One region of the Streptomyces sp. NBC_01508 genome, then DNA from elsewhere that is predicted to be linked to it. Evidence: riboswitches for the same ligand, from Rfam matches in the RefSeq annotation. Region 1 holds a riboswitch; each other region holds the start of a gene.
The links. A riboswitch is a leader RNA that binds a small molecule or an ion and turns the genes downstream of it on or off. The one in region 1 is predicted to bind cobalamin.
Positions count from the first base shown of each region.

Region 2: another riboswitch for cobalamin. It lies ahead of OG700_RS11795 (ribonucleoside-diphosphate reductase subunit alpha); the one in region 1 lies ahead of OG700_RS25950 (ABC transporter substrate-binding protein).
Region 3: another riboswitch for cobalamin. It lies ahead of metE (5-methyltetrahydropteroyltriglutamate--homocysteine S-methyltransferase); the one in region 1 lies ahead of OG700_RS25950 (ABC transporter substrate-binding protein).
Region 4: another riboswitch for cobalamin. It lies ahead of OG700_RS01560 (prenyltransferase/squalene oxidase repeat-containing protein); the one in region 1 lies ahead of OG700_RS25950 (ABC transporter substrate-binding protein).

Region 1 is NZ_CP109419.1:5,573,693-5,581,037, reverse strand. Features, by position in the region: gene OG700_RS25960 (ABC transporter ATP-binding protein) at 1-165, opposite strand, end outside; gene OG700_RS25955 (FecCD family ABC transporter permease) at 162-1,265, opposite strand; gene OG700_RS25950 (ABC transporter substrate-binding protein) at 1,277-2,263, opposite strand; cobalamin riboswitch at 2,304-2,435, opposite strand; gene OG700_RS25945 (Mov34/MPN/PAD-1 family protein) at 2,435-2,848, opposite strand; gene OG700_RS25940 (amino acid permease) at 2,991-4,469, opposite strand; gene OG700_RS25935 (DUF2017 domain-containing protein) at 4,841-5,428, opposite strand; gene clpS (ATP-dependent Clp protease adapter ClpS) at 5,428-5,733, opposite strand; gene OG700_RS25925 (nicotinate phosphoribosyltransferase) at 5,898-7,253, shown strand.
Region 2 is NZ_CP109419.1:2,617,430-2,624,774, forward strand. Features, by position in the region: gene OG700_RS11775 (carbon starvation CstA family protein) at 1-1,101, shown strand, start outside; gene OG700_RS11780 (YbdD/YjiX family protein) at 1,098-1,304, shown strand; gene OG700_RS11785 (Uma2 family endonuclease) at 1,382-1,963, opposite strand; gene OG700_RS11790 (GNAT family N-acetyltransferase) at 2,048-2,575, shown strand; cobalamin riboswitch at 2,653-2,785, shown strand; gene OG700_RS11795 (ribonucleoside-diphosphate reductase subunit alpha) at 2,934-5,336, shown strand; gene OG700_RS11800 (ribonucleotide-diphosphate reductase subunit beta) at 5,336-6,358, shown strand; gene OG700_RS11805 (hypothetical protein) at 6,532-6,801, opposite strand; gene OG700_RS11810 (SDR family NAD(P)-dependent oxidoreductase) at 7,160-7,345, opposite strand, start outside.
Region 3 is NZ_CP109419.1:3,595,939-3,603,283, forward strand. Features, by position in the region: gene OG700_RS16480 (tyrosine protein phosphatase) at 170-658, shown strand; gene OG700_RS16485 (VOC family protein) at 849-1,250, shown strand; gene OG700_RS16490 (glycoside hydrolase family 3 protein) at 1,310-2,923, opposite strand; cobalamin riboswitch at 3,132-3,362, shown strand; gene metE (5-methyltetrahydropteroyltriglutamate--homocysteine S-methyltransferase) at 3,527-5,926, shown strand; gene OG700_RS16500 (GNAT family N-acetyltransferase) at 6,014-6,655, opposite strand; gene OG700_RS16505 (DUF4386 family protein) at 6,600-7,345, opposite strand, start outside.
Region 4 is NZ_CP109419.1:344,843-352,187, forward strand. Features, by position in the region: gene OG700_RS01550 (CbiQ family ECF transporter T component) at 1-462, opposite strand, end outside; gene OG700_RS01555 (hypothetical protein) at 608-1,603, opposite strand; gene OG700_RS01560 (prenyltransferase/squalene oxidase repeat-containing protein) at 1,600-4,335, opposite strand; cobalamin riboswitch at 4,467-4,611, opposite strand; cobalamin riboswitch at 4,659-4,802, shown strand; gene OG700_RS01565 (hypothetical protein) at 4,872-5,111, opposite strand; gene OG700_RS01570 (glycerate kinase) at 5,229-6,464, opposite strand; gene OG700_RS01575 (SLC13 family permease) at 6,461-7,345, opposite strand, start outside.

The DNA.
Region 1 (7,345 bases):
CACGCAGCGCAGCAGGGTGGTCTTGCCGCTGCCGTTGGGGCCGACGAGCCCGACGGTCTCGCCGGGGGCGGCGGTCAGGTCGACGGTGTCGACGAGTTGGCGGCCGTCTCCTACTCCGTAGGAGAGTCCGTCGACGTGGAGCGAGGCGGCCGTACGGTCGCTCATACCGGGGCTCCTTCGGGGCGGCGGCGCATCAGCCACAGGAAGAACGGGCCGCCGGTGAGCGCGGTGAGGACGCCCACGGGGATGTCCTGCGGCGCGGCGACGGTACGGGCGGCGAGGTCCGCGACGACCAGCACGAGCGCCCCGCCGAGCGCGGCGACGGGCAGCAGCGGCCGGTGCGACGCCCCGACCGCCATCCGCGCGGCGTGCGGCACGAGCAGCCCGACGAAGCCGATGGCCCCGCTCGCGGCCACCATGACGCCGGTGACCAGCGAGGCGAGGACGAACACGGCGGCGCGGAAGCGCGCGGTGTCCAGACCGAGCGCGGTCGCGCCCTCCTCCCCCACCAGCAGCAGGTCCAGCGGCCGGGCGAGCGCCATGAGGACGGCGGTGCCGGCGACGAGGACGGCGGCCGGCACGACGAGCGTGCCCCAGCGGGCGCTGCCGAGCCCGCCGAGCGACCAGAACAGCGCCTCCTGGAAGTGTTCGGGCCGGGCGGAGACCACCAGGACGAGCGTGGTGAACGCGGACAGGATGTACGAGACGGTCACCCCGGCCAGTACGAGGCGCCCGCCGGTCATCGTGCCGCCGCGCCGGGCCAGCGCGTAGACGAGGGTCATCGCGACGAGCGAGCCCGCGAAGGCGGCGGCCGGCATGGCGACGGTGGTGGTGATCCCGCCGCCGATGCCGCTGCCGATGCCGAGGACCAGGACGAGTACGGCGCCGGTGGACGCCCCCGAGGAGATCCCGAGGAGGAACGGGTCGGCCAGCCGGTTGCGTACGAGGGCCTGGAGGACCGTCCCGACGACGGCGAGACCTGCGCCGACGACCGCGCCGAGCAGCACACGCGGCAGCCGTACGTCCAGGACGATCGTGCGGAAGGGGCTGGGCTCCGCGCCGCCGGTGAGGATCGTGAGCACCTCACCGGGCGGGATACGTACGGAGCCGAGCGCGAGCCCGGCGACGACGGCGCAGGCGAGGGCCGCGGCGAGGCAGGTGAGCACGACGGCCTGGCGCAGCCTGCGGTGGTGGTGGCCGGGCGGGTGGTGGCCGGGGTGATGGTGACGGGGGTGGTGGTGGCCGGGCGGGGTTGTGCGACTCATGGCCGTCGGCCCTACGCGCCCGCCCCGGGGTGGAGTTGGTCGGCGAGGCGCTGGACGGCGGCGGGGGCGCGGACACCGAGGACGGCGTCGGAGAGCGGCAGGACGGCGAAGCGCTTGTTCCTGATCGCCGGGACGTCCTTCAGTACGGGGTCCTCCAGCAGCCGCTTCTTCTTCTGGGCGACGGTGGTGGCGCCGTAGTCGTAGATGAGGATCGTCTCGGGCTTGCGGGCCACGACCTGTTCCCAGGTGGCGTCGCCGAAGGGTCTGTCGAGGTCGGCGAAGACGTTGCGCCCGCCGGCCCGCTCGATCAGCTCGTTGCCGATGCCCTTGCCGCCGGCGGTGAACGCGGTCTTGTCGCCGCTGTCGTAGACGAAGACCGGGAGGGGCTTCGTGTCTTCGAGCCCGGCGGCGGTGGCGGCGAGGGTGGTGCGCGCCTCGGCGGTCCACTTCTTCGCGCGGTCGGCGACACCGAAGGTGCGGCCGACCTCCTCGATCTCACGGAAGACGTCGTCCATGGAGGTCCGGCCATCGGCGCAGTTCTCCAGGTTGAGCCGGGTGTCGATGCCGGCGTCCTTGAGGTCGTCGCGGGTGCGGCCGTCCTTGGCGGCGAAGGCGCTGGCGTAGCCGCCGTAGACGAAGTCGGGGTTCGCGGCGAGGAGTCTCTCCTTGGAGGGGTACTCCTTGGCGATGACCGGGACGCTGTCGTACGCCTTCTCGTAGGCGGGCAGGACGGCGTCGTCCAGCCAGGCGGTGCCGACGAGGGACTTGGCGAGACCGAGTTCGATCATGATCTCGGTGACGTGCTGGTTCATCGTGACCACGCGCTTCGGGGGTGCCTCGAAGGTGGTCTTCACACCGCAGTTGGTGACCGTGTACGGGAATCCGGCGGCCGGCGCTCCGTCGTTCCGGACGGGGTCCGGGGTGGTGGAGCAGGCGGCGAGCGGGAGCAGCAGCGGGAGCAGGACCGCCGGTATGAGGGCGTGGCGCCGCGAGGACATGACTGGGCCTCCTCCGGGGGATTTCCGCGTCCCCTGGCATGGTGGGAGAAGGGCGACAGGTCAGTTCCTGGCTTCCGGGACCCGCGCTCGCGGGGCCTGGTCACAGTGGCGGGACCGTGCCGGATTCGCACCGGCTTCCTGGGTCCTGCCGCCCTGGATCGCGTCAGTCTCTCAGACGACCTCGACCTCTTCCTCCGTGACCTCGCCCTCGACGATGCGGTACGAGCGGAACTGGAACGGGCCCATGTCGTCGGTGTCGGCGGTGGAGACCAGGACGTAGTGGGCGAACGGTTCCATCGCCAGGTCGATGTCCCGGCGGGAGGGGTACGCCTCGGTCGCGGTGTGCGAGTGGTAGATGACCACCACGTCCTCGTCGCGCTCGCGCAGCTCGTTGTCGAGCTGCTTGTGCTCGGTCGAGTCGAACTCGTAGAACGTGGGCGAGCGGGCCGCGTTGAGCATGGGGATGAAGCGCTCGGGCCGGTCGCTGCCCTCCGGGCCCGCGATCACGCCGCACGCCTCGTCGGGGTGGTCCGCCCGCGCGTGGGCGACGATCCGGTCGTACAGCGCCTGGGTGATGGTGAGCATGAGGTGAAGGATAAGCAGGTGGCCTCCGCGTGTGAGATACGGAGGCCACCTGATGAGACGGCCGGTGAGACGGGTCGGTGGGACGGACCGGTGGGACGGACCGGTGGGACGCGTCGGTGGGACAGCCGGTGGGACGCCCGCGTCAGTCGGACACCTTCGCGTACTCCGGCTCGTGCGGGCCTTCCGGGTCGCGCCGTTCCCCGGAGGCGCGCGCCGCCAGTCCCGGGTTACGGCTCTTGAGCAGCGCCCAGCCGCCGGCCAGGAACAGCGCCCAGAGCGCGCCGACGTACAGCGACACCCGGGCGTCGGAGTCGTACGCGATCAGGCAGGTCACGAAGGACAGGAAGACCAGCGCCACCCAGCTCAGGGCCGAGCCGCCCGGCGCCGGGAACGAGGACGCCGGCAGCCTCCCCGCGACCACGGCGGAGCGGTACTTGATGTGGCTGATGAGGATCATCATCCAGGTCCAGATGCCGGCGGCGGTGGCCACCGAGGTGACGTACAGGAACGCCTTCTCGGGGACGACGTAGTTGAGGACGACGCCGATGCCCATCAGCGCGACGGACGCCGCGATGCCGAACGCCGGTGTCCTGCGGGAGTTGAGCTTGCCCAGGGCCTTCGGGGCTTCGCTGTTGGCGGCGAGGTCGCGCAGCATCCGGCCGGTGGAGTACATGCCGGAGTTGCAGGACGACAGGGCCGCCGTCAGCACCACGAAATTGACGATTCCGGCGCCGAGCGGGATGCCGATCTTGGCGAAGGCGTGCACGAACGGGCTCTCGCCCTCGCTGAATTCGGTCCATTCGACGACGGCGAGGATGACGGTGAGCGCGCCTACGTAGAAGACGATGATGCGCCAGGGCAGCGTGTTGATCGCCTTGGGGAGTGTCTTCTCCGGATTCTCGGACTCGCCCGCGGTGACGCCGACGAGTTCGACGGCCAGGTAGGCGAACATCACGCCCTGAAGGGTCATCAGGCTGGAGCCGATGCCGTTGGGGAAGATGCCGCCGTGCTGCCAGAGGTTGCCGGTGGCCGCGGTGTCGCCGGCGTCCGAGAAGCCGAGGGTGAGGACGCCGAGGCCGATGACGATCATGCCGATGATGGCGGTGACCTTGACCATCGAGAACCAGAACTCGACCTCGCCGAAGATCTTGACGGAGATCAGGTTGACGCCGAAGAGCACCACGAGGAAGACCAGGGCGCTGACCCACTGCGGGATCGCCGGGAACCAGAAGTGGATGTAGATGGCCGCCGCCGTGAGTTCGGCCATGCCGGTCACGATCCACATGAGCCAGTACGTCCAGCCGGTGGCGTAGCCGAAGAACGGGCCGAGGAATTCGCGGGCGTACTCCGCGAACGAGCCGGAGACCGGCCGGTAGAGCAGCAGTTCGCCGAGCGCCCGCATGATGAAGAAGATCACCACGCCGGCGAGGGCGTACATCAGGATGATGCTCGGCCCGGCCTTGGCGATGTTCGCGCCGGCGCCCATGAAAAGCCCGACGCCGATGGCGCCGCCGATCGCGATCATCTGGACCTGGCGGCTGCCGAGTCCGCGTTCGTAGCCCTCCTCCGAGGTGTTTCCGGAGGGCCTTTCCGAGGGGGTGTCGACCTGTGGGGAGGTCATGGTGATGCGCCCTTTCTCCCTGCCTGTGCCGGTGGTCGTGAAGATTTACCACGGGCCGGGCGGCGATTCGCGCAGCGCGCTGTGGCGCGGCCCACAGGAAGAGACGGAGAAATCTCGCCCGGAATCGCAAAGCACGCGGGGGCGGTGGCGCGATCGTTATCCGGAGTTGAGTGTCCGTCGAGGAAACGGAGGCTGTCCGTCCGAACACGGCGTGACGGCCTCGCGGAGAGCCTGTGACGGGTGGGTCCGGCGGGCGCGTACGCGTATGCCGGACCGACCGGTTCGGCGTACGCGTACGACGGACCGACCCGTCACACCAATCACGTCATCAGCGGCATCGCGGCATCACGTCATCAGCGGCATCAGCGGCATCACGGCATCAGCGTCTCGACCAGCGTCTCCTGGAGCGCCCCGAGCCACAGGTACGCCATCACCATCGGCTTGCGCGGGTCGGAGTCCGGCAGCCGGTACAGGCCCTCACCCTCGTCCTCGTCGGAGACGTCCAGCCGGTTGCCGATCGTCAGGCGCAGGTCGTTGAGCGCGCCGAGCCAGTGCCGGCAGTCGTCGGGCGCCAGCTTCAGTACGGCTCCGCCCTCGCCGGCCGCGTCCAGCGCGTCCAGGGTACGGACGACGGCGAGTCCGTCCTCGCGCTTGCGGGTGCGCAGGTCGTTCTCGGTGAAGCGCCTGAACTCGGAGGCGTACTCGCGCAGTTCGTCGTCGGTGTCGTCGCCGAAGCCGTACGCGTCGGGGAAGAGCCGGGCGAGCGCGGGGTCGGACGGCGGCTCGCTGGGGCCCGGGGCGAAGAGCGCGGCGAGCGGGTCCTCGCCCTTGGCCGGTTCGTCGCCGGGGCCGATCAGCTCCAGGAGCTGGACGGCCAGCGAGCGCAGGATGGAGATCTCGACCTCGTCGAGCGCGACGGCGGCGCCGCCGCCGGGGATCGCCTCGAACTGCCCGGCCATCAGCCCGCGTCCTGGGAGAGGGTGGCCCACAGGCCGAATCCGTGCATCGCCTGCACGTCGCGTTCCATCTCCTCGCGGCTGCCGCTGGAGACGATGGCGCGGCCCTTCTGGTGGACGTCGAGCATCAGTTTGTGCGCCTTGTCCTTGGAGTAGCCGAAGTACGTCTGGAAGACGTACGTCACATAACTCATGAGGTTGACCGGGTCGTTGTGGACGATCGTCATCCACGGCACGTCAGGTTCCGGGACGGTGAACGTCTCCTCGGCCGACTCGGGAAGTTCGATCTCTGTCGGGGCAACACTCACGGTTCGGGACGACCTTCTTCTCCGCCGGGGGTCCCGGGGTGCGCCCCGGGATGCACAGCCTCACAGCCCCATGCTGCCACCAGGTGGGGCCTGTCGCACAAACGGCGGTCTGAGCGCCCGTTAGATCTCGTCAGTCTGACGAGATCTCCTGTAGCATCATTGGCATGAACTCTGCGGACCTTGAGAAGGGCCTGGCGAAGGACGAGGGCGGACGCCGGGTCGGCGTTCCGTCGACCGCGCTCTTCACCGACCAGTACGAGTTGACGATGCTGCGGGCCGCGCTGCGGGCGGGGACGGCCGAGCGCCGTACCGTCTTCGAGGTCTTCACCCGGCGGCTGCCCGAGGGGCGGCGCTACGGAGTCGTCGCGGGCACCGGCCGCGTCCTCGACGCCGTCGAGAACTTCCGCTTCGACGAGGACGTCATCGGCTTCCTGCGCGAGCGCGGCATCGTCGACGAACCGACGCTCGACTGGCTCGCCGACTACCGCTTCGGCGGGGACATCTGGGGTTACCGGGAGGGCGAGGTGTACTTCCCCGGCTCGCCGATCCTGCGCGTCGAGGGCTCGTTCGCGGAGTGCGTGCTGCTGGAGACCGTGATCCTGTCGATCCTCAACCACGACTCGGCGATCGCCGCCGCCGCGTCCCGGATGTCGGCCGCCGCCGGCGGGCGCCCGCTGATCGAGATGGGCGCGCGCCGCACGCACGAGCTGGCCGCCGTCGCCGCCTCGCGGGCCGCGTACGTGGGCGGCTTCGACACCACGTCCGACCTGGCGGCCGGGTTCCGCTACGGCATCCCGACGGTGGGCACCAGCGCGCACGCCTTCACGCTACTGCACGACAACGAGCGGGACGCCTTCCAGGCGCAGGTCGACGCGCTCGGCAGCGGTACGACGCTGCTCGTGGACACCTACGACGTGGCCGAGGCGGTCCGTACCGCCGTGGACGTCGCCGGGCCCGGGCTGGGCGCCGTCCGTATCGACTCCGGCGACCTGCTGCTCGTCGCGCACCGGGTGCGGCAGCAGCTGGACGAGCTGGGCGCGGTGAACACCCGGATCGTGGTCACCTCCGACCTGGACGAGTACGCGATCGCCTCGCTGGCCGCCGCACCCGTGGACGCGTACGGGGTCGGCACCCGGCTGGTCACCGGCAGCGGCCACCCCACCTGCTCGATGGTGTACAAAATGGTCGCCCGTGCCCACTCCGCCGACCCGAGTGCGCCGCTGCACGCGGTGGCGAAGAAGTCGCTGGGCGGCAAGACGTCGATCGGCGGCCGGAAGTGGGCGGCGCGGCGGGTGGACGCCGAGGGGTACGCGGAGGCCGAGGTCGTCGGCACCGGCCCGGTGCCCGCCGACCTGCTGGACCGGCAGCTGCTGGTGGAGCTGGTCAAGGGCGGCGAGGTCGTCGCGCGTGAGCCGCTGGACGCGGTCCGTGACCGGCATGTCGTGGCGCGGGCGGGGCTGCCGATGTCGGCGATCCAGCTGTCGCGCGGCGAGCCGGTCATCCCGACGGTCTACCTGTGAGGGGTCCACCCATGAGGCATGAACCGGGACCTACCGGGAACGCCAGCCTGCGAGAGGCCGACCGCGGCGGGACACCATAGGCTCGGTGACCC
Region 2 (7,345 bases), 3.0 Mb from region 1:
GGCACCACGCCCAAGATGGTGCAGAAGGAAACCCAGATCCGGATGATCGGGTACGGCGCGATGCTCACCGAGTCGTTCGTCGCGATCATGGCGATGATCACGGCGTGCATCATCGACCCGGGCCTGTACTTCGCGGTCAACTCCCCCGCCGGCGTGATCGGCGGCACGGTCGAGTCCGCCTCCGAGGCGGTCGCGAACCTCGGCTTCACGATCTCGCCCGACCAGCTCGCCCAGGCGGCCAAGGACGTCGAGGAGGCGAGCCTGCTCTCCCGTACGGGCGGCGCGCCGACCTTCGCGCTCGGGATGTCGGACATCTTCTCGTCGGTGATCGGCGGCACGGGGATGAAGGCGTTCTGGTACCACTTCGCGATCATGTTCGAGGCGCTGTTCATCCTGACGACGGTGGACGCGGGAACGCGCGTCGGCCGCTTCATGCTCCAGGACATGCTCGGCAACGTGTACAAGCCGATGCGCCAGGTCAGTTGGAAGCCCGGCGTCTGGTTCGCCAGCGCCGTGGTCGTCGGCGCGTGGGGCTACTTCCTCTGGGTCGGCGTGCACGACCCGCTGGGCGGCATCAACCAGCTCTTCCCGCTGTTCGGCATCGCGAACCAGCTCCTGGCGGCGGTGGCCCTCGCGGTCTGTACGACGCTGCTGGTGAAATCCGGGCGGCTCAAATGGGCCTGGGTGACGGGCGTTCCCCTCGCCTGGGACGCGGCGGTCACACTCACCGCGAGCTGGCAGAAGATCTTCTCCGACGACCCGAAGGTCGGCTTCTTCACCCAACGCGACGTCTACCAGGCGGGTATCGACAAGGGCGAGGTGATCCCGCCCGCGAAGACGATGGACGACATGCACACGGTCGTCACCAACTCGACGGTGGACGGCGTCCTTTCGGCGCTCTTCGCGTTCCTGATCATCGTGGTCATCGCCGACGCGGCACGCGTCTGCTACAAGGCGATCCGCCACCCGGAGAGCGTGAAACTGTCGGAGACGCCGTACGTGAAGTCGGAACTGGTCGCGCCGGCGGGCCTGATCCCGACGAAGGAGGAGAAGGCGGAACTGGCGGCGGCGAAGGCGTCCACCGGGGCGGGTCCGTCATGACCCCGGCGGCGAAGGTGCGCCACGCCGTGGGCCGGATCCGTTGGTACGTGCGGGAGTTGACGGGTGAGTCGGCGTACGACCACTACGTGGCCCACACCCGTGCCTGCGACCCGACGGCGGAGCCCGTGACGCGCCGCGCCTTCGAACGCGCCCGGATGGACGCGCGTGAGGCGGACCCGAGGGAAGGGTTCCGCTGCTGCTGAGCGGCCGTGCCAGTACGGCGAAGGGCCGTCGTATCCCGATGGGGGTACGACGGCCCTTCGCCGTGCGCGAGCGGGTGTCAGTGCACCCAGTCCTTCAGCTGCTCGGTCTCCAGCGTGATGCCCACGGGGTCGGGCAGGACGACGCTCTTGCCGAACGGCACGGTGCGGGCGCTCTCGTAGCGCACACCATCCGGCTCGCTGTAGACGGTCACCTCGCAGGAGTCGCGGTCGATCAGCGGATAGACGGGGACACCGGTCTCGGCGTAGGAACGGGGCTTCTCCACCCGGTCGCGTGCGTCGGTGTCGGAGTCGTACGAGGTGACCTCGACGGCCATCAGGACGGGGCCGGGGTCGACCCACTCGCCCTGGCCCGCGAAGGCACCGCTCGGAGCGAGAGCACCGTCCGGCCGGGCGCGGCCCAGGAGATGTCGCTGGACTCTCAGCCCTTGGACTGGATAGAGCCACAGCTCCGGTCTCGACCGCAAACAGCAGCGTACAAGCCACTGCATGATGCATCCGTGCGTGCCGTCCGGGCCCGCCTTGCCGTGCACTTTCCCGTCGATCAGTTCCAGGGGGGCACGTTCGGCCGTGCGGCTCAGAATCCGGTACAACTCGTCGAAGTCGTGGGTCTCCACATGGAGCCGGTCGGTAGTAGCCACGCCGCTGGACCCCCTCACGTCGCCCACAACGGTAGCGACCCCCTCGGACAACGCGCCGCCGTCGCCGTGTCGCACACTGCTGTGATGAACCAGGCGATACGGCCGGCGGCCGACTTCACGATCAGAGCGGCCGAGCCCGCCGAGTACGCGGCGCTCGGGGAGATCACCGCGCGGGCCTATCTGGACGACGGGCTGCTGGACTTCGGGGCGGACGATCCCTATCTGGAGACCCTGCGCGACGTCGCGGGGCGGGCCGCCGGGTCCGACGTGCTCGTGGCCGTCGACGCGGACGGGGTGGTCCTCGGTGGGGTCGCCCACGCCTCCGGCGGGTCCGCGTGGGCCAACATCGCCAGGGAGGGGGAGGCCGAGTTCCGCATGCTGGCGGTCGCGTCATCCGCCCGGGGGCGCGGTGTCGGCGAGGCGTTGGTGCGGGCGTGCGTGGACCGGGCGCGGGGCACCGAGGGGTGCGTGCGGGTGTGTCTGTCCACCCACGAGACAATGCTGGGCGCCCACCGGATCTACGAGCGGCTGGACTTCGTACGGACCCCGGAGCGGGACTGGTCGCCGGTTCCCGCTCTCTCGCCCCTGCTCACGTACAGCCTGGAAATCTAAGGCGTTTCGGGGCCGTTTCAGGGCAAGGCGAAACACCCACGACACAACATGTGGGGGGTGCTTCTCCCAACCGACCCCACATGTATGCTCAAGTCTGCTGTCGCCGCAGGAGAATCCGGTGGAAATCCGGAACTGTCCCGCAACGGTGTGCTGTGGTGCGCTTTGCGCGCCCCGCGAGTCCGAGCACCTGCCGACGGCGCACCCGGTTCGACCGATCCGGGTGCCGAGACGTCCGGGCCTCGCGGTTGGGCCGGTGGACGCCGCACCGCGCGCTGCCCGTTTCCGGGGCGGCGTACGCGGGCGTGCGCTGCCGTGCCCCTCCCTCCGTGGCCCAGAGCCGAGCGAGGGAGAGCACCACGTGACCATCGCGCCAGCCGATCCGGCTTCAGCGATCTCCGAGCGGGAACGGGGTACGGCCGTCGCGGCCGACGGACCCGGTACGGCCCTGCTGCGGGTCCTCATGGACCTCACCGCCGACCTGGCCGACACCGACCCCGGCCGGGTCGCCGCCGCCGCGCTGCGTGGCCGTAACGCCGCCTCCGACGAGGCCGAGTTGCGTGAACTCGCCACCGAGGCCGCCGCCGGGCTCATCTCGGAGGACCCCGCGTACTCCCGTCTCGCCGCCCGCCTGCTCACCCGCACCATCGCGGACGAGGCCGCCGGCCAGGGCGCCGTCTCGTTCTCCTCGTCGGTCGCCGTGGGCCACGCGGAGGGCCTGATCGCCGACCGTACGGCCGCGTTCGTCACCCGCCACGCCGCCCGCCTCGACGCGCTGATCGACCCCGCAGCCGACGACCGCTTCGGCTACTTCGGTCTGCGCACGCTCTTCAGCCGCTATCTGCTCCGGCACCCGATCACCCGCGATGTCATCGAGACGCCGCAGTACTTCATGCTGCGCGTCGCGTCCGGGCTGGCCAAGGACGACTCCCCGGCCGCCGTGGACGAAGTCGCCGCGCTGTACGGCCTGATGAGCCGGCTCGACTACCTCCCCTCCTCCCCCACGCTCTTCAACTCCGGCACCCGGCACCCCCAGATGTCGTCCTGCTATCTGCTGGACTCCCCGCTGGACGAGCTGGACTCCATCTACGACCGCTACCACCAGGTGGCCCGCCTGTCAAAGCACGCGGGCGGGATCGGCCTCTCGTACTCCCGTATCCGCGCCCGCGGTTCACTGATCCGCGGCACGAACGGGCACTCCAACGGCATCGTGCCGTTCCTGCGGACGCTGGACTCCTCGGTCGCCGCCGTCAACCAGGGCGGCCGGCGCAAGGGCGCGGCCTGCGTCTACCTGGAGACCTGGCACGCGGACATCGAGGAGTTCCTGGAGCTGCGCGACAACACGGGCGAGGAGGCGCGCCGTACGCACAATCTCAACCTCGCGCACTGGATCCCCGACGAGTTCATGCGCCGGGTCGACACGGACGGCGACTGGTCGCTGTTCTCCCCCTCCGACGTGCCCGAGCTGGTCGATCTGTGGGGCGACGGCTTCGACACTGCGTACCGCGCGGCCGAGGCGGCGGGCAAGGCCCGCAGGACCATCCCGGCGCGCGAGCTGTACGGCCGCATGATGCGCACCCTCGCGCAGACCGGCAACGGCTGGATGACCTTCAAGGACGCGTCGAACCGTACGGCGAACCAGACCGCCGAGCCCGGCAGCGTCGTGCACTCCTCGAACCTCTGCACCGAGATCCTGGAGGTCACGGACGACGGCGAGACGGCCGTCTGCAACCTCGGCTCGATCAACATCGGCGCGTTCGTGACGGACACGGGCGAGCTGGACTGGGAACGGCTGGACGACAGCGTCCGCACCGCCGTGACCTTCCTCGACCGGGTCGTGGACATCAACTTCTACCCGACCGAGCAGGCCGGCCGCTCCAACGCCAAGTGGCGCCCGGTGGGCCTGGGGATGATGGGCCTCCAGGACGTCTTCTTCAAGAAGGGGCTGCCCTTCGACTCCGCCGAGGCCACCGCGCTCTCCACCCGGATCGCCGAGCGGATCATGCTCGCCGCGTACGAGGCGTCCTGCGACCTCGCCGAGCGCGACGGCCCGCTGCCGGCCTGGTCGCAGACCCGCGCCGCGCGGGGCGTGCTGCACCCGGACCACTACGACGTGACGCTCAACTGGCCCGAGCGGTGGGACGCGTTGCGCGCCCGCGTCGCGAAGACCGGCATGCGCAACTCGCTGCTCCTCGCCATCGCGCCGACGGCCACCATCGCGTCGATCGCCGGGGTGTACGAGTGCATCGAGCCGCAGGTCTCCAACCTCTTCAAGCGCGAGACGCTGTCCGGTGAGTTCCTTCAGGTCAACGCCTATCTGGTGGCGGAGCTGAAGAAGCTGGGCGTGTGGGACGCGCAGTCCCGCGAGGCGCTGCGCGAGTCCAACGGCTCGGTGGCGGGCTTCGGTTGGATCCCGGCCGAGGTGCGCGAGCTGTACCGCACCGCGTGGGAGATCCCGCAGCGCGGCCTGATCGACATGGCGGCGGCGCGCACCCCGTTCCTCGACCAGAGCCAGTCGCTGAACCTGTTCCTTCAGACGCCGACCATCGGGAAGCTCAGCTCGATGTACGCGTACGCCTGGAAGAAGGGCCTGAAGACCACGTACTACCTGCGCTCGCGCCCGGCGACGCGGATCGCCCGCGCGGCGAAGTCGCAGCCGGTGGCCCCGGTCGTACCGCTTCAGACGACGCCGGGCGCCGACACCGACGCCGACGCGATCGCCTGTTCCCTGGAAAACCCCGAGTCCTGCGAGGCCTGCCAGTAATGAGTTCCACCGCCGCCGTTGAAAAGAACCTGCTCGACCCGGGCTTCGAACTGACCCTGCGCCCCATGCGCTACCCGGACTTCTACGAGCGCTACCGCGACGCCATCAAGAACACCTGGACCGTGGAGGAGGTCGACCTCCACTCCGACGTCACCGACCTCGCCAAACTCTCGCCCGGCGAACAGCACATGATCGGCCGGCTGGTCGCGTTCTTCGCGACGGGCGACTCGATCGTCTCGAACAACCTGGTGCTGACGCTCTACAAGCACATCAACTCCCCCGAGGCGCGCCTCTACCTCTCCCGCCAGCTCTTCGAGGAGGCCGTGCACGTCCAGTTCTACTTGACGCTGCTCGACACCTACCTCCCGGACCCGGCGGACCGCGCGGCGGCGTTCGACGCGGTCGAGGAGATCCCGTCGATCCGCGAGAAGGCGCAGTTCTGCTTCAAGTGGATGGACTCTGTCGAGAAGATCGACCGCCTGGAGTCACGCTCGGACCGCCGCCGCTTCCTGCTGAACCTGATCTGCTTCGCGGCCTGCATCGAGGGCCTGTTCTTCTACGGAGCGTTCGCGTACGTCTACTGGTTCCGCTCGCGCGGCCTGCTGCACGGTCTGGCCACCGGCACCAACTGGGTGTTCCGCGACGAGACGATGCACATGAACTTCGCCTTCGAGGTCGTGGACACCGTCCGTAAGGAGGAGCCGGACCTCTTCGACGACGAACTCCAGCAGCAGGTCACCGACATGCTGAGGGAGGCGGTCGAGGCGGAGCTGCAATTCGGCCGCGACCTGTGCGGCGAGGGCCTGCCGGGCATGAACACCGAGTCGATGCGCGAATACCTCCAGTGCGTCGCGGACCAGCGCCTCCAGCGCCTGGGCTTCGCGCCGGTGTACGGCTCCGAGAACCCGTTCTCGTTCATGGAACTGCAGGGCGTCCAGGAACTGACGAACTTCTTCGAGCGCCGCCCGTCGGCGTACCAGGTGGCGGTGGAGGGAACGGTCGGCTTCGACGACGACTTCTAGGGCGTGTTGCGAAAGTAGCGCCGTCCGCCCGAAGGGCGGGGCCGACGGCGTCCGGCGCGTGCGATCGCAAGGCGGAGGATCGTTCTCGTACTGGACGTACTTGGATGATTCCGACAACGCGGCGAGTGCGCGTGCCAGGCGTCGTCGGCCAGGCGGGACTTTCGCAACATGCCCTAGGGCGTGTCGCGAAAGTGGCGCCGTCCGCCCGAAGGGCGGGGCCGACGGCGTCCGGCGCGTGCGATCGCAAGGCGGTGGATCGGCGTTGTGGATGGCCCGGCCGTACTTGGACGGGCGAACGGGATGAAGCGCGCGACGAGTTCCGGATCGCCCAGGAACTCGTTCTCTCCGTAGCGGTCCAGGAAGAAGCCACCGGAGTAGTAGCCGTCGAGGCCGTCCTCGAACTCCTTGAGGAGGTTCAGCTCAGGAACGGGTGAGTACGACACGGCGGCCCTCCAAGCACGATCTGACGTGCTCGGCACGCTACCCGCCGGGTCTGACACCCGGCCCCGCCCCGCGACCGAGGCAGCGTCCCGGCGAGCTGGCCGAGCGCCTGCCCGCGCGCCCGGCCGGCCGTTCATGACGAGCTCGTCCTGAATGAACTCGGTATGCGCTGAAACTCATGTGTGTTGAGCGCGTCGATGTAGCGCTGGAAGAACTCGCGCAGGTCGGTGCCGGACATGATGGCCTTTCAGTCGTTCCCGGATCGGGTTGTGCACTCGGATGGCGATGACGTGCGATGTCCGTCCGTCATCTCGCCGTGGCAGAACCCGCCTTGTCGCGCTGCGGGATGCCGCCCGGGGGTCAGATCTGGTTCTCGCCGCCGTCGACGTACAGGTTGGCTCCGAGGATGAAGCGGCTCTGTTCGGATGCGAGGAAGGCCACCACGTCGGCGACGTCGGCCGGGTCTCCGATCCGGCCCAGTGGGACATTCGCCGCGAACTGGGACTTGGAGTGGGGTGCGCCTCCGGCGGCCAGGACGTCGAGCCC
Region 3 (7,345 bases), 2.0 Mb from region 1:
TGACGGCCGGAGCGCCCTGGACACCCTGCTTGAGCGTCTCGCCGACGTCGCCACTCCCGACGGTCCGACTCCGCGTGAACTCCGCGTGAACTACGCGCCGAACCCGGTCGTCCCCTGCCACCAACCATCCGGTCACCCACCGACACCACCGATCGAAAGTGCTGCTGACATGCGACCATCCCTGTTCACAGTCGACCTCCCCGGTCCCGGACAACTGAGCACCATGGCCAAGCCCCGGGGCATGGACTGGCTCGCGGACGAAATGAACGCGCTGAGCACCGCTGGTGTTGACATCCTGGTATGCGCGCTCACTCGGCTCGAACTCGACGAACTCGGGCTTGAGACGGAAGATCAAGAAGCCGCGGCCGCAGGGCTGCAATTCGTCGCGATCCCCATACCCGACCGCACCGTCCCCGATCTCCCCACGGTTCTGCCCACACTTCGCAATCTCGCCGAACGGCTGCGCGAGGGCGCACACATCGTCACCCACTGCCGCTTCGGCATAGGGCGGGCGTCCCTCCTCGCCGCCGCACTCCTCATCCTCAACGGCGTCGATCCCGAAACAGCGTGGAGCCGGCTCGAACAAGCCCGGGGCCTCGCCGTCCCGGACACCGCCGAACAACGAGAGTGGACACTGGAACTACCCAAACACGCATGATCTTGACCAAATCGACGAGTGACGTCACCGCTGGTCGACAGAGCCAGGCCCGGAGGTCAACCGAACAGGGCGGCCCACGAGTTGGATCAGCGTTGTCCGAGCATTACGATCCCCGGTGGGCATCGCGCGTCGGTCACCGGCTGGGTGAGGCGTGGAGGTTCCCGTGAGATGCCTCTGGAGGCATTCCACTGTGTCCGTAGAGTTGAATCACACGATCGTTCACGCCCGTGACAACCGGGCTTCCGCCGAATTCCTGGCGCACATCCTGGATCTGGAGACCGGCACCGAATCCGGCCCCTTCATCCCGGTCGACACCGGAAACGGCGTCACTCTGGACTTCGCGACCGTCCCCGAGGAATCCATCGCCCCGCAGCATTACGCGTTCCTCGTGCCCGAGGAGGATTTCGACGGAATCCTCGGGCGGATCAAGGACGCCGAAGTCGCGTTCTACGCCGATCCGCAGCGGAAGCACCCCGGCGAGATCAACCACCACTACGGCGGCCGGGGTGTGTACTTCATCGACCCGGCGGGTCACTACCTCGAAGTGATCACGCAGCCGTACGACAACGTCGTACCGGACGCGGCCGGGTAACCACCGGAGCAAGGGCGTTGGGGACCCCGGGTCTCCAACGCCCGCCCTCCCCGCCGAGGTCAGCGGCGCCCCGCCAGGAACTCCGCCGCCGCCATCCCCGAGACACGGGTCGCGCCGTGCGTGATCAGGTGGACGGCGCCGGGCGCCGCGCCGTTCGGTACGCCCATCTCCACGACCACCGCGTCGGGCCTGCTCCCCAGCAGCCGCTCCATCGCCGCCGACATCCAGCCGTGCCGCGCCGCGTCCCGCACCACGACGACCAGCGAACGCTCGGCCGCCGGGTCGAGCCCCTTGCGGTCCAGCAGGTCGCCGGACTCCCTCAGGTCGGTCTCCGTCAGCCGTACGGATGTGGTGCCGGGCAGCAGATCGCTCAGCGGGGCCGCCACGCCCCACGGGGTCTGTCCGTCGATCGCCAGATTCATCGTCGGGGCCAGCTCCACCACATGGGGAGCGCCGACGAGCGGGAGCACCGAGCCCCGGTCGCCCTCGGTCCGCACGCGCAGTGCGCGCCGGGCGGCGACGAGGCCGATGTCGGACGCGGCGGCGTCGGTGGCCACGGCGCGCGTACGGCTGCCCGACCAGGCGGCGAACTCGGCGACGCGCGCCGCCGCTTCACTGATCCGCGCCTCGGGCAGCGTGCCGTCGACCACGGCCTGGACGAGGGCGTTGGCGAGCTGGTCGAAGGTGGCCTCGCCGGCGTTCTCGCCACCGACGCACACCGCGTCGGCCCCGCCCTTGACGGCCCGTACGGTGGCCCCGTCGATGCCGTAGCGGGCGGTGACCGCGCTCATCTCGATGCCGTCCGTCACCACCAGGCCGTCGAAGCCCAGCTCGCCGCGGAGCAGGTCCACGAGGATGCGGGGGCTCATGGTGGCCGGCAGTTCGGTGTCGTACGCGGGCGCGAGCAGGTGCCCGGTCATCACCACGCGTACGCCCGCCTCCATCGCGGCGAGGAACGGCGGCAGCGCGGTGGCGGCGATCTCCTCGGCGCTCGCCGAGACCTGTGGCAGGCCGTGGTGGGAGTCGACCGAGGTGTCCCCGTGGCCGGGGAAGTGCTTGGCGCAGGCGGCGACGCCGGCCGACTGGAGTCCGCGGATCCAGGCGGCGGTGTGCCGGCAGACGACGTCCGTGCCGGCGCCGAAGGAGCGGGCGCCGATGACCGGGTTGAAGGGGTTGGAGTTGACGTCGGCGCTGGGCGCGTAGTCGAGGGAGACGCCGGCGGCGTGGAGTTCGCGGCCGATGTCGCGGGCGACGGACTCGGTCAGCTCCACGTCGTCCACGGCGCCGAGTGCGAGGTTGCCCGGCCGGGAGGCGCCGGTCCAGGCTTCGAGCCGGGTGACGTCGCCGGCCTCTTCGTCGATGGCGATGATGAGGTCGCGGTTCTCCGCGCGTAGTTCGGCGGTGAGGCGCGCGACCTGTTCGGGGTCGACGATGTTCCGGCCGAACAGGACGACGGAGGTGAGGCCGCCGGCGATCCCGCGGCGGACCCAGTCGGGCAGGGTCGTGCCGACGAATCCGGGCTGGAGCGTGGACTCCGCGAGTCGCGTCAGCCGGTCGCGACGGCCGCTCGACGTGGCGCTCCGCCGGGTGCTGGACGCAGTACTCGGCGTGGCGCGCGGCTCACTGCTCGGCTGGTTGTTCGGCTGGCTGTTCGGCCGGGTGCTTGGCTCCATGCGGGTCCTCCGAAGGCGCATCGCTCGGCCGGCTCAGCGAACCGCCCTTGAACTTGGTACAGGCCAATCGGATGGTGGCTTAGACCAATTATGTGTGTCAAGGAGGTACCGCGCTTCCGCGCGTTGCGTGAACTCGCCCCGGAAGCAGGGGGATTACGCCGTTCATGAATATCTGGTGAGCCTTCGAGGGAGCTGATGGGCACGGGTTAGGCTGGTCGGTGCAGCTGGTTCGTTCCCGTCCGACGGGCGGGAACGTCGCAAGAGGGAACCTGGTGAGAATCCGGGACTGCCCCGCAGCGGTGAGTGGGAACGACCGCCGTCATCAGCACTGGGCCCGTGCCGGGCCTGGGAAGCGACGGTCAGTAGGTGTCCGCCGGGTGTCCGCACCCGACCGGCGTGCCCACGAGTCCGAAGACCTGCCCGCTGTGCGTACGCGACCGATCGCGTACGGGGATTCCGGTGACCTCGTGGGCGGGTCGGCGTACCTATCGGCGGGCAGGCGTACGTACGCGTACGTACGGGCGGCCCGTCCGGTTCCGTACCCCTTCGTGTCCGCGATCCGTCACCGGGATCGCAGGAGGACAACTCGCGAAGGAGAGTTCCGTGACAGACAAGTCCGCAGCCGCGGCAGCGCGCGCCACCGTGTACGGCTACCCCCGCCAGGGCGCGAACCGCGAACTGAAGAAGGCCGTCGAGGGCTACTGGAAGGGCGCGGTCGGCGCCGATGCCCTGCGGGACGTGGCCTCGCGGCTGCGCCGCGCCAACTGGGAGCAGCTCGTCGCCGACGGTGTCCACGAGGTTCCGACCGGTGACTTCTCGTACTACGACCAGGTCCTGGACACCAGCGTGATGGTCGGCGCGATCCCGGAGCGGCACCGCGCGGCGGTCGGCGACGACGCGCCGCACGATTCGCGGGATTCGCGGGATTCGCGGGATTCGCGGGACACCGCCCGGGCCACCGCGCAGGACCGCGCGCTGGACGGCTATTTCGCGATGGCGCGCGGCACCCGGGACGTGGCACCCCTGGAGATGACCAAGTGGTTCGACACCAACTACCACTACCTGGTCCCCGAGGTCGGCCCCGGCACCGTCTTCTCCGCCGACTCGGCCAAGCAGGTCGCCGAGCTGACGCAGGCCCTCGCGCTCGGCCTCACCGCCCGGCCCGTGCTCCTCGGCCCCGTCACGTATCTGCTGCTGGCCAAGCCCGCCCCCGGCGTGGCCGCCGGCTTCGAGCCGCTGACGCTGCTCGACCGGCTCCTTCCCGTGTACGCGGAGATCCTGGCCGACCTGCGCGCGGCCGGCGCCGACTGGGTGCAGCTGGACGAGCCCGCGCTGGTGCAGGACCGCACCCCGGCCGAGCTGAACGCCGCTTCCCGCGCCTACCGCGACCTGGGCGGCCTGACCGACCGGCCGAAACTGCTCGTCGCCTCCTACTTCGACCGGCTCGGCGACGCGCTGCCCGTGCTCGCCAAGGCCCCCGTCGAAGGGCTCGCGCTCGACTTCACCGGATCGGCCGCCGCCGCCAATCTGGCCGCTCTCGCGGCCGTGGGCGGGCTGCCCGGCAAGCGGCTGGTCGCGGGCGTGGTCGACGGACGCAACGTCTGGATCAACGACTTCGAGAAGTCCCTCGCCACCCTCGGCACGCTCCTCGGCCTCGCCGACCGCGTCGACGTCGCGCCGTCCTGCTCCCTGCTGCACGTCCCGCTCGACGCGACCGCCGAGCGCGACATCGACCCGGAGATCGCCCGCTGGCTGGCGTTCGCCCGCCAGAAGAGCGCCGAGGTCGCCACGCTGGCCCGCGCCCTGACCGAGGGAACGGGCGCCATCACGGCCGAACTCGCCGCCAACCGCGCCGCGCTCGCCTCCCGCGCGGGCTCGGCGCTCACCCGCGACCCGGCCGTGCGCGCCCGCGCCGCGGCCGTCACCGACGCGGACGCCCGCCGTTCGCAGCCGTACGAGGTACGGACCGCCGCCCAGCGGGCGCACCTCGGTCTGCCGCCGCTGCCGACGACCACGATCGGCTCCTTCCCGCAGACCGCCGAACTGCGTACCGCGCGGGCCGATCTGCGGGCCGGCCGGATCGGGACGGCGGCGTACGAGGAGCGGATCGAGGCCGAGATCCGCGACGTCCTCGCCTTTCAGGAGAAGGCGGGGCTGGACGTCCTGGTGCACGGCGAGCCCGAACGCAACGACATGGTGCAGTACTTCGCCGAGCAGTTGACCGGGTACGTCGCCACGCGGCACGGCTGGGTGCAGTCGTACGGCACCCGCTACGTACGCCCGCCGGTCCTCGCCGGGGACATCTCGCGCCCGGAGCCGATGACGGTGCGCTGGACGTCGTACGCGCAGTCGCTCACCGACCGCCCGGTGAAGGGCATGCTGACGGGACCGGTCACGATGCTCGCCTGGTCCTTCGTCCGGGACGACCAGCCGCTCGGTGACACCGCGCGGCAGGTCGCGCTCGCCCTCCGCGACGAGGTGAACGACCTTGAGGAGGCGGGCACTTCGGTGATCCAGGTCGACGAACCCGCGCTGCGCGAGACGCTGCCGCTGCGCGCGGACGGACGGGCCGCGTATCTGGCGTGGGCGACCGAGTCCTTCCGGCTCACCACCGGGGGTGTCCGGCCGGAGACCCAGATCCATACGCACATGTGCTACGCGGAGTTCGGCGACATCGTCCAGGCCATCGACGATCTCGACGCGGACGTGATCAGCCTGGAGGCGGCCCGCTCCCACATGCAGGTCGCGGGCGAACTCGCCGCGCACGGCTACCCGCGCGAGGCGGGACCCGGCGTGTACGACATCCACTCGCCGCGCGTCCCCAGCACGGCCGAGGCAACGGCGCTGCTGCTCAAGGGACTTGAGGCGATTCCGGCCGAACGGCTGTGGGTGAACCCGGACTGCGGCCTCAAGACGCGCGGCTGGCCGGAGGTCCGTACGTCGCTGGAGAACCTGGTCGCGGCGGCCCGCGAGATCCGGGCGGGCCTGCCGACGGCCGGCTGACGGCCGGCTGACGCCCGCGAAGACGGGACACATGGCCGGGGGCGCGCGCCGCCCCCGGCCACACCCGCGTCGCGCACCGGCTGGCCACTACACCCCGAAGAGCGCCAACGACGGTTCCAGGCCGTGCAGTTCGACGGGGACGGTACGGTGCGCCTCCCACCCGGCACGGTCCAGGCGCAGCCGCCGCTGGGTGCGGGCCGTCCCCCGTACCGACACCACCGCCAGCCCGTCCGGGCGGTAGCCGAGCTTCTCCGAGACGCGCAGCGACGGCGCGTTGTCGGTCATCGCCGACGACGTCAGATACCGCGCCCCCAGCCCCTCGAACGCCAGGTGCAGCGCCGCCGCCCGCATCTCCGTACCGATGCCGCGCCCCTGGTGCGCCCGGCCCAGCCACGAACCGGTCTGCGCCTCGCCGGTCACCGCGAAGTCCGTCGCGCCCAGATCCTGGCGCCCGACCACCAGCCCTTCGCAGCTGACGGCCAGGCTCAGCGACCAGTTCCGGGTCGTCCAGCCCGCCACGGTACCGAGCAGGTGCTGGAAGGTCCCCCGCCCCCGGTCTTCGGGGCTCGCGTCCGTCCACGCCGCGGAGAACGGCATCCAGTCCTCGTCGTGCACCCCGGCGGCGGCGAGCGCCGACAGTTCGGACAGCCGGTCCAGATCCGGGAGCCGCAGATCAAGGCGCGGGGTGGTGATCCGCAGTCCGTACAGGGGCCAGATATGAGTCTCCATTGCGGAAGCCTGCCGGACCGGGCGTCCGGGCCGCGAGTGGATTACGTGCCAGGCTGATCCCGTAGACGACGAGCCAGACGACCCACAGCAGCCAGCCCGTGAGGCCGAGGAGACCGAGCGGGCCGGCGTGGTCGGTGACCAGGGGGGTGAGGGTGGCCGAGGTGAACAGCAGGGCGGCGGAGAGCAGCCCGAGCCCGCCGTGCCACCGGCGGACGAGGCCGGAGCGCAGGCCGGCGAGGGTCAGACCGAGGAGGGCGAGCGCCAGGAAGGTGCCGTTGAGTGTGAACAGCGCGTCGTGCAGCGCCCAGAGGCCCGCGGTCGCGCCGTCGTCGCGACCGGCCGTCGAGGCGAGGGCGAGACGGAGCGCGATGACGGCGGCGAAGGCGCCGTTCTGCAGGACCAGACCGGCGAGACCGGCGAGGGACCAGGCCTCACCGCGCTCGCGCTCGGACGGCCACAGCACGGCCACCGCGCCAGCGCCGAAGAGCGTGGCCAGGATCCAGGTCAGGGGGGTGAGCACGGACGCGAGCGCGACGGCGTCGGCGCCCGTGCTCCCACCGAAGAACGTGATCACCTCGTCCGTCTCCGTACCGGTCACGGGCAGACCGGCGGGCACCATGACCACGTTGCCGAGGACGATCAGGAGGGCGAAGCCGACACCGGCGAAGCCGCAGATCCGCGAGAAGGCCG
Region 4 (7,345 bases), 5.2 Mb from region 1:
GACGCGCAGCGCCCGTTTGGGGTTGGCGAGGGTGTTCGCGGCGCCGATGCAGCAGAGCATGCAGGCGAGGCGCAGCCCGTCGGTGGCCGCCGAGAGTACGGCTTCGAGCGAGACGGGTCCGCCGATTTGGATGCCCGCGTACCAGTCGGGTGTCGGGATGTGCGGGAGGGCGAAGAGGAAGTGGTCCTTGGGGGTGATGCCGGTGGCGAAGACGGCGCGGAAGACGACCCGGATCGCGACGACGGTCAGGGCCAGCCAGAGGTAGTACTTGAAGCCCCTGGCCCAGGGCGCCTCGGTGCGCCGGGCGGTGACGACGTAGCCGAGGACGGTGAGGACCAGGATCAGCAGCAGGGGGTTGGTGGTGCGGCTGACGGCGGTGGCGAGGGCGAGCGCCCAGATCCACCAGGCCACCGGGTGCAGGGTGCGGGGCAGCCGGCGGCCGCCGCCGGTGTCCGGGGTGATGCCGGAGAGGGATTTGGCGGAGCCCGAGACGCCCGGTGCGGTCGGGGCGTTCCGGTTCCGGATGCGGCTGCGGCTGCGACTGCGACTACGGCTTCGGCTTCGGCTCGGGTTCCGGGGCACGCCGTCCTCCGGCGCCGGCGCCGGGCTATTCGGCACGGCGTCTGCGCCGCGCGACGACGACACCCGCGCCGCCCACGAGAAGCACCAGACCGGCCGCGGACGCCACCGGCACCAGCGACCCTGAGTCGTGTTCGGCGTCCGCCGCCGGACCCGCGTCGACGACCCGGGTGTCGTCCTCCGACGCCGAATCCGTCGCGGCTCGCGCGGAGTTCGACGGCGGGGCGGACACCGACTCGCTCCCGGACGGGGTCGGGCCGGTGCTCGCCGACGCGGCCGGCGTCTTCTTCGGCGCCTTCGACGGGGCGTCGCCGGGAGTGTCCTGGCGCGCGGGCGGCCGGTCGCCGCTCCCCCGGTCCGGTGCGGCCCCGCCGCCCGTTCCGCCACCGCCACCGCCGCCTGTGCCGCTGCCGCTGTCCGAACCGCCCCCGGTCGGGCGGGAGTTCTTGGCGCGCAGTTGGTCGGGGGTGACGGTGGGGCGGCCCTTGGTGCCCTGGATGTTCGTGCCGCCGAAGATCCACAGGTCGACGCTGCCCGGCTTCGGCCGGTAGCCCATGGCGCCGAGTTGGCTGTACTCCCAGTCGCTGTCACCCGGATCGGCGTGCCAGTACGACCAGTACGCGGAGGCGGGCGGTGTCAGGACACAGTCCTCCTGCTGCGCGGTGGGGTACTGCCTGCCGCCCTCGTGGCCGCTGTAGCCGATGCGGCAGATGAAGGCCGGGCCGTCGTGACCGGTGCCGGTGGTGCGCCAGCCGCCCTGGTTGAGCAGTTCGTATCCGGTGGTGGGGGTGGTGCCGCAGGAGCGGAGGATCGGGCCGCCCCAGTGGCTGAAGTCGACGGCGAGAACGACCCCGGCGGAGGTGGTGCACCGGCCGATCGGCCGGGACGCGGCCGACGCGGTGCCGCTGGTCGCGCCGAGCGCCGCGGCGGTCAGCGCCAGCGCCGCCGTGCCGGCGCCGACGGCTCGGGCGAACGACGCGAGTGGGGTGAACCGCGTGCCCAGTCGCGTGAGTCGCGTGATCATCGGGGTCCCCCAGCCGCCGTGCGACGGGATCTGGCGAGGACGACGGTCCCCCAGCCCACGAGGGAGAGCAGTACGGCGCTCAGCGCGAGCCCCCACAACTGGACACCGGTGGAGGCCAGTCCACCCGGAACCGAGCCGTCGTTCCCGCCCGTTCCGCCTCCGGAGCCACCGGAGTCGTCGGAGTCGTCGGGTGTGACGATCGGAGGCTGCGGCGTCGTGCCGGTCAGATCGCGGACGAGCGTGCCGAAGGACGTACCGACCGCACCGCTGAGTGCCTGCGTGGAGGCGCGTACGTCCGAGCCGGGCTGACCGTCGGCCGCGACGTTGAACCCGCCGTCCCCGTTCTGCTGCGCGGCCAGGAACTTCCGTGCCGCGGCGATCTCGTCGCCGTACTTCCGCGCGTCCAGGGAGAGTCCCTGCACCGCGAGGGCGGCGGAGTTGACGGAGTTGCCCGAGGCGCCGGGGAATCCGCCGTCCGGCAACTGCTCGCCGGCGATCCAGGCCAGCGCCTGGTCGACGGCTTCCGCCGCCTCGTCGTCCTTCACCAGATCCAGTGCCATCGCCGCCATGGCGGTCGAGTCGACCTCGGAGTCGCCGGTGGGCGGAACGAGGCTCGGCCAGGCTCCCGAGTCGTGCTGCAGCCCCTTCAGATACGCGATCGGGGCAGCGGCGGCATCCTGCTCCCCCGCGCGGAGCTGGGCCATGATGCCGAGCGTCTGCGAGAAGACCGAAGGGGCGTACGCGTAGGCGCCCTTGGCGGCGCAGCGCCGGTCGGGTGCCTGGCTCGGCGCCAGGCAGACCGCCTTGCCGAGCGCCGCGACCAGATCCTGGCCGGCGAAGTCGCGCGGGTCGCGGCCGACCGTCTCGGCGAGCAGGGCGGCCTTGCCGATGGAGCCGCCGGCGGCGTGCGTCGTACCGACACCCGTCCAGTCGTTGACGGTACGGCCCGGAGTGCTGCCGTCCTCGCCCTCGCCGTCGAGGAAGTCGACGATGCCGCGCAGGGCGTTGTTGTCGTGTCCGGTGGCGGCGAGGGCGAACGCGCCGTCGATGGTGAGGCCGTAGTCGGCGAAGCCTGAGCCGGCCATGTTCTCGTAGTAGCGGCCCTGCTTGAGGCGGGCCGGGGCGGTGAGGTAGGCGGTGCCCTTCTTGAGGTCGGGGCCGGCACCGTCGCCCGGCGGGTCGGTGGCCGGATCCGTCGGAGGAGGTGTGGTCGGCGGGTCCGTGGGCTCGGTCGGCTCGCTGGGCTTCGTCGTCAGCGTGACGAGGTTGGTTCCCGCGCCGCCGATGGTCGCGTGCACGGTCGGGTACAGGAACGACTCGGTCATCGCCTCCTCGAACCCGAAGCCGCCGTCGTCGTTCTGCTGCCTCGACACCCAGGACATCGCCGCGTCGGCGCGCGTCACGTCGCCCAGCGCGCGCAGCGCCTGCGACGCCGCGGCGGTGATGGCGACATCTCCGGCGGCGGACCCGACGTAGGCGACGTATCCACCGTCGTCCCGCTGGGACTTCTTGAGGAAGTCCAGGGCCTTGGTCACGGCGCGGTCGTGGCCGCCCGCGCGCTCCAGGACGAGCGCCACCAGCGCGGTGGTGGCGGCGTCCCCCTCGCAGTTCTCGCCCGGCCGGATCAGCACACCGGTGACGCCCCCGGTGGCACATTGCAGAGCAGCCAGCCGGGACACCGTCTCGGCCGGCGGCTTCACGTCGCCCCGCAGCAGGGCGAGGACGGACAGCGCCTGCGCCTCCGTCGTACCGGCGTCCGTGAAGTCGCCCTTGGCGGAGCACCCGGGAGTACTGCCGCTCTCCGGTCCGGCCACGCACACGTTCGCGGCGAGGTCCGCGAGGAGGTCGTGCCCGCCGACGTCACGTGGATCGTCCCCGGCGATCTCCGCGACCAGCGCGAGCCGGGCGGCGCCCTTGGGGTCGGGTGCCTCGCCGATGCCCCGGGGATACGCGAACTCGGCGGTGTGCGCGGTGAGATACGCCTTTGTCTTGTCGAACGTCGCGCCGCGCCCCTTCGCGGCGGCGAGGGCGAAGGCCGTCTCCGCTGTCTGGAGGTGGTTCGGCCCCTCGGCGCCCTCGTCGAAGATGTGGTCACCGTCCTTCAGCCGGCCCGTGAGCCAGCCGGCGGCGGCGTCGGTGTCGACCGTCCCCGGCTCCACCGGGGGCGGTGTGCTGGTACCCGGATCCGGGTCACCGCCACCACCCGGCCGTACGTCGTCCGGGGTGAAGCCCGGCTGCCCGCTGCCGCCGCCGATGTCGGTGGGGCCGAAGACCCACGCCTCGACCTCGCCCGGCTTGGGCTGCCGGCTCAGCGCGCCGAGCGGGCTGTACGTCCAGTGGTCCTGGCCGACGGGCGCGAGCCAGTACGACCAGTAGGCGTTGGCCGGCGGGGTGAGCTGACAGGCTTCGTCGGCCGGAGTGGGGTGCTGCGCACCGCCCTTGAAGCTGTCGTGGCCGATGCGGCAGATGAAGCCGGGGCCGTCGTGGACCGTGCCGGTGGTGGTGAATCCGCCGTCGTGCAGCAGGTCCATGCCGGTGGTCAGGGTGGTGTCGCAGCCTCGTACGACGTCGCCGCCCCAGTCGCCGAAGTCGACGGCGACGACCGCGCCTCTGGTGGCGGTGCAGTCGCCGATCGGATCCGCCGCCGCCGGGGCGGCCGTGGTCACGAGTGCTGTGCCGAGTCCGACCGTCAGCAGCAGGGCGGACAGCAGCGAGAGAAGTCTCGCCGCCACGCGACGGTCTGGTCTGTTCCCGGTCTCCACCACGGCCCCCTGAGTCACCCGAGGCGGAGCCGTGCGTGACCGAAGGCCCACGGCAGACGCCGGGGAGCCGTCCGAACCACGCCGTAGTCCGCGACGGCGTCTTTCGCTGAATATCTCCCACCCAGGTAATCCGGCTCGCCCGTCAAGGAGTTGACGGGCCTACGGTTGCGGGTCAGCGCCGGGTTTCGACCGGCTTCCCCTGGGTGTCGAGCGGTAATCAGGCGCAGTGGAACACGTGTACGCACAGAGCGTCAAGGTGGCCTGTGTCTCCCGGTACGGCCCGTGCCGGGCGCTCTTGGCGGGTCGACGGCGCTCGGGTATCCTCCCCGACTGCCGAGTGGGGGAACCCGGTGGGACTCCGGGGCTGACGCGCAGCGGTGTGGCACGGCTGGAGGCCGGGCCGAGCCCGAATGCCCAGCGGCAGAGCAGTACAGGAAGCCGTACCACGCGATTGGACGGCGGCCCGTTCGTCGCTCTCCCGTCGAGGCTCCGTCCGGGTCTTCTTGTCACCGCCCCGCTCGGAGGCGTACGACGACGAGCGCACCGGCCTGCGCGGCGTCGACCGCCTCGCCCTGACCGACGCCGACGCGGCCGGGTGGCGCATGGTCGTCGCGTGGATGGAGCAGGCCGGGCTGAGCGTCCGCGTCGACGCCATGGGCAACGTCTACGGCCGCCGCGAGGGCACCGACCCCACCGCGGCCCCGGTGCTGACCGGCTCGCACATCGACAGCGTCGCCACCGCACATGGCTCGACCGTATGTATCAGCAGGTCACGGGCACGATGGAGCGACCACCCCGATCCTGGTTCGGAAAGACCGAACCGGCGGCGAAGGGCGTACGAACCGGATGTCGCGGCCGAACACTCACGCCGCCCGGGCAGCCAGCCGGGTGCCCAACTCCACTATCCGCAGGGACCGTTCCGTGGCGTCGGCGAGAATCTCGCGGCTGCCCTCGATCGCTTCGGGCAGCGACATCGGAGCCGGCAGGATCGCGCTGTACGCGTCGACGCCGATCGCCCGTACCAGGTGTGCGCCCGGCCCGATGGTGCCCGCGAGCACGAACACCGGCACTCCGGCCGCGTGTGCCCTGCTCGCGACTTCCGCGGGGATCTTGCCGCGTACGGTCTGGTGGTCCAGCGCGCCCTCGGCCGTGATCACCAGATCGGCGCGGGCCAGCCTGGCGTCCAGGTCGAGCCGGTCGAGCAGGACGTCGAAGCGGGGCAGGAGCCGCGCCCCCACCGCGGCCAGTCCGGCTCCCAGACCGCCGGAGGCACCGGTGCCGGGGGCCGTCCGCAGATCGATCCGTGGCGACAGGTCCCGGGTGAGGACCGCCGCCCAGCGCTCCAGGGCCGCCGACAGCACCTCCACGCCGGCCGGGGTCGCGCCCTTCTGCGGTCCGAACACGCGCGCCACGCCGTGTGCGCCGCACAGCACGTTGAAGGGGTTGCAGGCGACGAGGAGTTCGGTGTCGGCGAGGCGCCGGTCGAGCCCGGACGTGTCGACGTGGTCGAGTTCCCCGAGTGCCGCGCCGCCCGGCGGGAGTTCGCGGCCGTGGCGGTCCGTCAGCCGGGCGCCCAGCGCCCGGAGTGCCCCGGCGCCCCCGTCCGACGTACCGGAGTCCCCGCAGCCGACGAGCACGCGCCGGGCTCCCAGGTCCAGGGCGGCCCGGATCAGCTCGCCCACGCCGTACGTGGTGGTGCTCCCGGGGTCGCGCCGGTCGGCCGGTACGAGGGAGAGACCGGCGACCGCGGCCATCTCCACGACGGCGGTGACGGGACCGGGGGCACGACCAGAAGCACGACCGGGGCCGGGGTCACGACCAGAAAGGGAGCCAGAACCGGGGCCGTTCTCGCCGAGCAGGGCGAAGTGTGTGCTGACGGGCCGCCCCACCGGTCCCGTCGCGGTGCACGGGACCAGCCGGCCGCCGCCCGCGAGGGCCAGCGCCTCAGCCGTGCCCTCTCCCCCGTCCACCAACGGGATCAGATCGATGTCGGCGTCGGGGATCACCCGCCGGACGCCTTCGGCGATGGACTCGGCCACCTGCGCCGCGGAAAGTGACTCCTTGAACCCACTGGGGGCGATGACGATGCGGTAGCTCATGGCTGGGTCTCCAGTTGGACGGGCACGCCGAGCAGTGGCCAGACGGCGAGGGCGAAGAGCAGCACGAGGGCCGCGGTGAGTGGCGCGAGCACGGCCGACAGCCGTAGCAGATCGCGCGGGGTGTACGTGGGTGTGCCGCCCGGCAGGTCGGCGAAGAGCGCGACGGGCTTGGCGGAGGCGGGGAGCGTGTGACAGAAACCGGCGGCGGCCGTCGAGGCGAACGCGGCGGCCACCGGATTGACGCCGGCGGATATCGCCGCGGCGACCACCAGCGGGACCAGTACGGAGGAGCGGGCCGAGCGGGACTGGAGCGCCAGGTGGGCCACCGTACTGATCACGACCACACCGGCGAGGAACATCCACGGCGGCATCGAGGCGCCGCCCGGCACCCAGCCCACCAGCCAGTCAGCCGCCCCCGATTCGGAGAGCGCGATGCCCATCGCCATGGTGGCGGCCATGAACAGGAGCAGCGGCCAGGGCACCGTCCGCAGACCGTCCTTGAGGCCCACGGTGCCCAGCGCCGGCGAGGCGGCGACGACGGCGCCGATGAGCGCGACCAGCGCGGGCGACACCCCGTGCAGTGGTTCGCTGCACCACAGCACCACGACGGTCCCCAGCAGCAGGAGGCAGCGCGCCTCCGGCTGGGTGAGCGGCCCTTCCACGGGTGAGTCGGAGTGCTCCTGGATCTGCTGGACGGTGATCCGGACGGGTCTCTTCCGGTCGGCCCGGCGGGTCGTCGTCAGGAGCACCAGTTCCGCGGCGAGATGGGAGGAGACCACGGCGAGCGGCAGCCCGAGGATCAGCCAGGTGACGAAGCTCAGCTCCTCCCCCGTCTGCTCCCACAGCACGCCGACGGTGATCAGATGGGCGCCGGCGCCGAT